One region of the Prochlorococcus sp. MIT 1307 genome, then DNA from elsewhere that is predicted to be linked to it. Evidence: predicted binding sites of a transcription regulator. Region 1 holds the regulator's gene; the other holds the start of a gene.
The links. The regulator NtcA, encoded in region 1, controls nitrogen genes in cyanobacteria. The targets are predictions, from matches to a motif close to GTANCNNNNGNTAC.
Positions count from the first base shown of each region.

Region 2: the regulator NtcA is predicted to act here: its motif matches at 1,890-1,903, upstream of glnA (type I glutamate--ammonia ligase).

Region 1 covers NZ_CP139301.1:1,013,671-1,017,088, reverse strand. Annotated here, with positions in the region: gene dcd (dCTP deaminase) at 1-44, opposite strand, end outside; gene SOI82_RS05300 (cob(I)yrinic acid a,c-diamide adenosyltransferase) at 44-655, opposite strand; gene rph (ribonuclease PH) at 795-1,517, shown strand; gene ntcA (global nitrogen regulator NtcA) at 1,598-2,332, shown strand; gene SOI82_RS05285 (DUF3084 domain-containing protein) at 2,391-3,323, shown strand; gene SOI82_RS05280 (resolvase) at 3,320-3,418, shown strand, end outside.
Region 2 covers NZ_CP139301.1:210,016-213,433, forward strand. Annotated here, with positions in the region: gene SOI82_RS01230 (hypothetical protein) at 1-302, opposite strand, end outside; gene glnA (type I glutamate--ammonia ligase) at 407-1,828, opposite strand; gene SOI82_RS01240 (pyridoxal-phosphate-dependent aminotransferase family protein) at 2,079-3,239, shown strand; gene SOI82_RS01245 (nucleoside deaminase) at 3,229-3,418, opposite strand, start outside.

The DNA.
Region 1 (3,418 bases):
CCCTCTTTGGCTTGTTTGGTTATCCAGCGATCGTTTTTTAGCATTAGTGTCCTGAGCGTAATTCTGTGACTTGATCAGCCATGGACATTATTCTTGGTGGGATAGCAGGACCTGTAAGGATCACATCCATAGCGTCTGGACGTTGCTCAAGAGTGGTGATCAAATCATCTTCTTTGAGATAGCCAAGGGCAATGGCTAGGCCCACTTCGTCTAAAACAAGTTGATCGATGATTCCTTCAAGAATGTTCTCTTTGCAAACCTGCCATATTTCTCTAACGGCATTTCTTTCATTTGATTTGTTTTCGATGCAAGACTTTTCTTTTGCGTTCTCAACTAGACAGCAGGAGATGGAAGGTCTTAGCCATTTCAGTCGTCCACATAGTTGAACAGCTCCTTCGGGGCCTTGGGAGACTCCTCCTTTTAAGAATTGCGCCACAATTACTCGACTTCCTAATCCTGCGGCTCTTAGTGCCTCGCTAAGGACGCCTGAGAAACTTCCTCTAAAGGGTGCGGTGTGTACTTGCAGTTGACCTTCTGAAGTAACTAAATGGAGATGTGCTCGCTTGCCAGGAGTAGAAACAGGATGCAGGCCTGCTCTAGTTTCAATTGCTCGGCTTTGTTTAGGAAGATACTCAGGGCTAATTCTTGAGATCATAAAAACTTCAGGCCCCAAACCTCTATTCCATGAATCTAGCGGTGAGAATTCAATAAACAACTTTTTTGACACTATCTATAGTGTATTGCTAGAAATTCTTTAAGGCTTAAAGCAATCTGTATATTTGTTTTTCGAAATCATGAGTTCTGTTCCTGAGATGAGAGCAACGGGCCGTTTTTCAGATGAATTAAGGCATTGCCAGGTAACCCTGGACCCGATGGGATTTGCTCTTAGTTCCTTGATTATCAAGACAGGTCACACAAGTGTCCTTTGCAGTGTGTCCATGAGGGAAGGTGTGCCTTCCTGGTTGGAAGGGAGCGGGAAAGGCTGGCTTAGTGCTGAGTATCGGTTATTGCCTGCTTCTACTCCTACTAGACAAAATCGTGAGTTAATGAAGCTTTCAGGTCGAACTCAGGAGATTCAGAGGCTTATTGGGAGAAGTCTTAGAGCAGTGCTGAATATGGAAGTGCTTGGAGAAAAAACTTTCTTGATTGATTGTGATGTGATTCAAGCTGATGCGGGTACTAGGACAGCTTCTATCACTGGATCCTGGATCGCACTCAAATTGGCTTGTTTAAGGCTTTTAAAGAAAGGCATTTTAATTAATGATCCCATTGCAGGCCAAGTCGCGGCAGTCTCTGTGGGTTTAAAGGATGGGACTTGTTTGCTTGACCTTGATTACAATGAAGATTCATCAGCGGATGTTGATATGAATGTTGTCATGGACGCTGATGGCCGTTTGCTTGAGCTTCAGGGCACTGCTGAAGGTAAGCCTTTTTCAAGAGCAGAGCTCAATAATTTGCTCGATATTGCTGAGCCAGGTATTAAGCAACTTCTTGCGGTTCAACTTTCAGTTTTATAAAAGTAAGATTCAAAAACGTCATTATTGCTACAAGTTATTTGAAGCGCTCTCCTTAGCGTCCTGCAATCTGCTTCGCCGAAATGGCCGGCGCTATTCGCGGCTTTAGCCGCTATGCACCACAACCAGACTCACCAAAAACAACAAATCTGATTAATGGGCCGGGGCCTGTTAGTGGAACCTTGCTTGATGTCATGAGAGGTCTTGATGGAGCGAATACTGAGTTGATAGAGCGATCGAAAACTATTTTTTTTCCTGGAGACCCAGCTGAAAGAGTTTATTTAATACGTCGAGGCGCTGTTCGATTATCGAGAGTTTATGAATCTGGTGAAGAAATTACAGTGGCTTTGCTAAGGGAGAACAGTTTATTTGGAGTTCTTTCTTTGATTACGGGCCAACGTTCGGATCGTTTTTATCATGCTGTCGCTTTTACAAGAGTAGAAATGGTGACAGCTCCAGCAGCTTCAGTTCTGCATGCTATAGAAGGTGATGCAAGTGTTGGGCTTTTACTACTGCAAGGGTTATCTACAAGGATTTTACAGACCGAAACTATGATTGAAACCCTGACTCATCGTGATATGTCATCGCGCTTGGTGAGCTTCCTTCTTGTCCTTTGTAGAGATTTTGGAGTCCCAGGACAAAAGGGAATCACAATAGATTTAAAGCTTTCACATCAAGCAATTGCTGAAGCAATTGGTTCTACGAGAGTAACAATTACACGATTGTTAGGTGACTTGCGGAACTCCGGCTTGCTACAGATTGAGAGGAAGAAAATATCGATCCTTGATCCAATAGCACTTGCTAAACGATTTAGTTGAGTCACGCGTTGTTTCAGGATGGTAATACAAAGGCTCATTACTAAATTCACTTTTTTCTGTGTCTGGTTGGCTCCTGATCATTGCTTTGTTATTTCTCGGTGGCATCCTCGCAACTTTGGGGGATTTGCTTGGAAGTCGGATTGGGAAAGCCCGCCTTAGCTTCTTTAATCTCAGGCCACGTAGGACAGCAGTTTTAATAACAGTTCTTACTGGCAGCCTCATTAGCGCTATTTCTCTTGGCTTGATGCTTCTAGTAAGTAGGCAACTACGTGTTGGGTTATTTGAGTTAGAGGCTATACAAGCAAAAATTAAATCAGGAGAGAAGGATCTGAAAAAATTGGGGAAGAATTTGTACGCTTTGCGTAGGGGCGATGTTGTTATTAGTAGCGGTCAACCTTTAGCCACTGCAACAATTCAATTGGATCAATCAATGAATGCAAAAAAAGAAGTTGATCTTTTACTGCAAAGAGCAAATTATGAAGCCTATCGAAGAGTTATGCCTGGACAAAGGCCTTCAAGGAGAATAGTTCTAGCATTAAGAGGAGACATTAAAAGACTAGAAGAGATAATAAGTAAAAAAGGCTCATGGGCAGTTAATATTCGCTCTGCAGGTAATGTTTTGTTGGGTGAAAAAGCAGTCTATGTTTTTCCTGAAGTAAGGCCCAATATAAATATTGTTAATGAGGGAGAGGTAATAATTAGCACAGCTATTGAATTAAGTCAGATGAATAACGAATCTTTAGCTAAACAGATTCAATTGTTGTTTGAATCAACATCTGCTGAGATTAAGAGAAGAGGTTCTTTGAGCTCAGTAATTCAATTTAATTCCAGTGAAGTTAATAAAATGGCTAAGGAATTGCTAAAGAGGAAAGAAGGTTTTGTTGAGTTGGAAGCAATTTCTTTGCGTACTAGTCAGACTGCTGATCCCGTGGCAATCTCTTTACAAGTCAGGGAAAAAGTACAAGGGAAGATTTCAAAATATAAATTATGAGAAGCTTTATTGCTATTGACCCAGGCAACAAAAAGTGTGGACTATTACTCGCTGATCTTGAAGCAGATCTTGTTTTAGATGGGAGAGTAATAGAT
Region 2 (3,418 bases), 800 kb from region 1:
CAATTGTAGTTTGGCTCTATTTTTTTTAATCCGTGAATGGATTCCTTAATTAGCTTCGATGCTTTTTTGGCTTCTAAGCATATTTTGTTTTTGTCTTCTCCACGTAAATACAATTCTAAATCCTCTAGACTTTTGTTAACAAGCTCTAATTCCTTTTCTGCATTCTTTCTTCTTAATGATCCTGCTTCTATAGTTTCTAGCAGTGTTAATAAAAATATTATTAGAGCTAATATATTTAGTAGAATTCTGAAATTGTATTTCAAAGATCTCCTGACAATTTTTAATCTAGTCTTCGCTCCCATTAATTAGTTCATAAAATGGTAATTTATCAATAAAAGATCTAAGCAGTATTTAGACCTTTTATTGATAAATGATTTTATTTAAATATTGAAATATAGATTGTCAATTATGCGTCGTAATACATAACGAACTCATGTGGGTGAGGCCTTTGACGCAATTGTTGGACTTCTTCGTATTTTATCTGGATCCAATTGTCTATGAAATCTTCGCTAAAGACACCTCCCTCAGTAAGATATTTATGGTCTGACTTAAGATAACTAAGTGCTCCATTTAATGAAGATGGGACTGTTGCAATATTTGCCAGTTGTTCTTCTGGTAATTCAAATAAGTCAACATCAACACCATCCCCAGGATCTATTTGGTTTTTGATCCCATCTATTCCAGCCATCATCATTGCACTGAAAGCTAAATATGGGTTTGCCATTGCATCACCTGGGCGGAATTCAAACCTCTTTGCTTTTGGATTAGGTCCAGTTAGGGGGATTCTTACAGCTGCTGATCGGTTGCCTTGGGAATAAACAAGATTTACTGGGGCTTCAAAACCAGGGACAAGACGTTTATAACTATTAGTTGTTGGGTTGGTAAATGCTAGGAATGATGGCGCATGTTTCAGGATTCCGCCGATATACCACCTCGCAGTTTGTGAAAGGTTTGCATATGTTCCTTCTCCAAAGAAAAGAGGTTGTCCACTTTTCCATAGACTTTGATGAACGTGCATACCAGTACCATTATCATTGAAAACTGGCTTTGGCATAAATGTAGCTGTTTTGCCATATTTTTTGGCTACATTTCTTACTACATATTTATATGTCATTACGTTGTCGGCTGCGTTAATTAATTCGGCAAATTTCATTCCTAATTCATGTTGTCCTGCACCGGCAACCTCGTGATGATGTTTCTCTATAGGTATCCCTAGTTGACCCATCTGGAGCAACATCTCTGATCTAATATCTTGAGCGGTATCGTTAGGTGCTACAGGGAAATATCCTTCTTTAATCTGGATCTTATAGGCAAGGTTTCCTCCTTCTTCAATCCTTCCTGTGTTCCAAGGTGCTTCGATTGTGTCGACGCTGTAGAAACATCCTCCTTCGCTGGAGTTATAACGAACATCATCAAACAGGAAAAATTCAGGTTCGGCCCCGAAGAAGGCTGTATCTGCAAGGCCAGTGGAGGCGAGGTGATTAAGAGCTTTTTGAGCTAATGATCTTGGGCACCTTGCATAAGGTTCTCCACTGCGTGGCTCCTGAATTGAGCAGATCAAGCTTAAGGTTTTATGGCGATAAAAAGGATCTATCCAAGCTGTATTGGCATCAGGCACCATGGCCATATCTGATTCGTTAATTGCCTTCCATCCGCGAATTGAGGATCCATCAAAAGCAAGTCCACTAGTAAATGCTTCCTCATCAACCATGTCAGATGTGACAGTTAGGTGTTGCCACTTGCCATGAAGGTCTGTGAATTTTAGATCAATTAATTCAATGCTTTCATCTTTTATTTGACGGAGGACGTCCTGGGGAGATTTGCCCATGGGTATTGGCTAACTAAGTAGAGATAGTTTTTAAAGTTAGTAAGTGTGTGAAACTAGTTTTGTATCAATAAGTACCATTTTGTATTCTTTTTTGGCTTGGAACAAGTTGGGTCTCAAGTCCTTGAATTTTGGTAGGTCTTGGTTCTTGAATCCTCATTTGCTGTTATATCCCATTGCAATCTCTCAAAGAATTTTCGCGGCTTAATGCTTGCCTGTTTAGGCTCAGAACTAATTGACCTTTACCAGGGCCTTGGTGACTCTCCAAACCTTTTTCCCTGTTGCTGAAGACCACCACAAAGTTTTTGGACAAATATCCGTCCCCACAAGGCTTTTGCTTGGGCCTGGTCCATCTAATGCACATCCGGATGTTCTAAAAGCACTAGCTCTACCACCTGTTGGGCATTTGGATCCTTTTTATGTTGATTTAATGAGTGAAGTTCAAGAGTTGCTTCGCTATGCCTGGCAAACGGATAACCGCTTAACTCTTCCAATGAGTGGTACTGGGAGTTCAGCTATGGAAGCAACAATAGCTAATACTGTTGAGCCAGGGGACAAGGTTTTAATAGCAAATAATGGATATTTTGGAAGTCGCTTAATTGATATAGCAGAAAGATATCGAGCCGATGTTGTGACTATAGAAAAGCCTTGGGGTGAAGCATTCTCACTAGGTGAAATTGAAGAAGCAATATTGCTCCATAAACCTACGGTTTTGGGAATAGTTCATGCAGAAACGTCAACAGGTGTCTGTCAACCAATGGAAGGGATTGGTGGCCTTTGTAAAAAACATGATTGCCTTTTGCTTTTAGACACAGTCACTTCACTTGGAGGAGTACCTCTATTTATAGATAAATGGGGGGTAGATCTTGCTTATAGTTGTAGTCAAAAGGGATTAAGTTGTCCTCCTGGACTTGGTCCTTTTACAATTAGCTCTAGGGCAGAAGAAAAACTCAATTCACGAGTAGGCAAAGTGCCTAACTGGTATTTAGATGTATCTCTTTTGAATAAATACTGGGGTAGTGACCGCGTCTATCACCACACAGCGCCAGTAAATATGAATTTTGCGATGAGAGAAGCACTACGGCTTCTTTCTGAAGAGGGTTTAGAAAACTCTTGGACACGTCATAGAACTAATGCTGAACGCCTATGGGACGGGCTTCAGAGCCTTGGGTTAGAACTTCATGTCCAAAAAGAGTTACGGTTGCCTACATTGACGACTGTTCGCATCCCTGATGGAATAAATGGGAAAGCCTTTACTCTTCATTTGTTAAATAATTTTGGTATAGAAATAGGAGGAGGTTTGGGGGCTTTGGCTGGGAAGGTATGGAGAATTGGCCTAATGGGTTACAACTCTACGTCTGAAAATGTAGATAAGTTACTTAATCTTTTTGATACAGAATTGTCTAGTTTTTAAGTTTGGATTTACGCCTTAACTTGAACCATTGTTCAAGTTGTAATCTTACATCTTCACTCAAAATTCCACCTTTGACAATCATCTTGTGGTGAGCACTTTTTTCCTTGGCTAAATTTAGTGAACCACCTAAAGCGCCTCTTTTTAGGTCTGAAGCCCCATAAATGATTTGTCCCATTCTT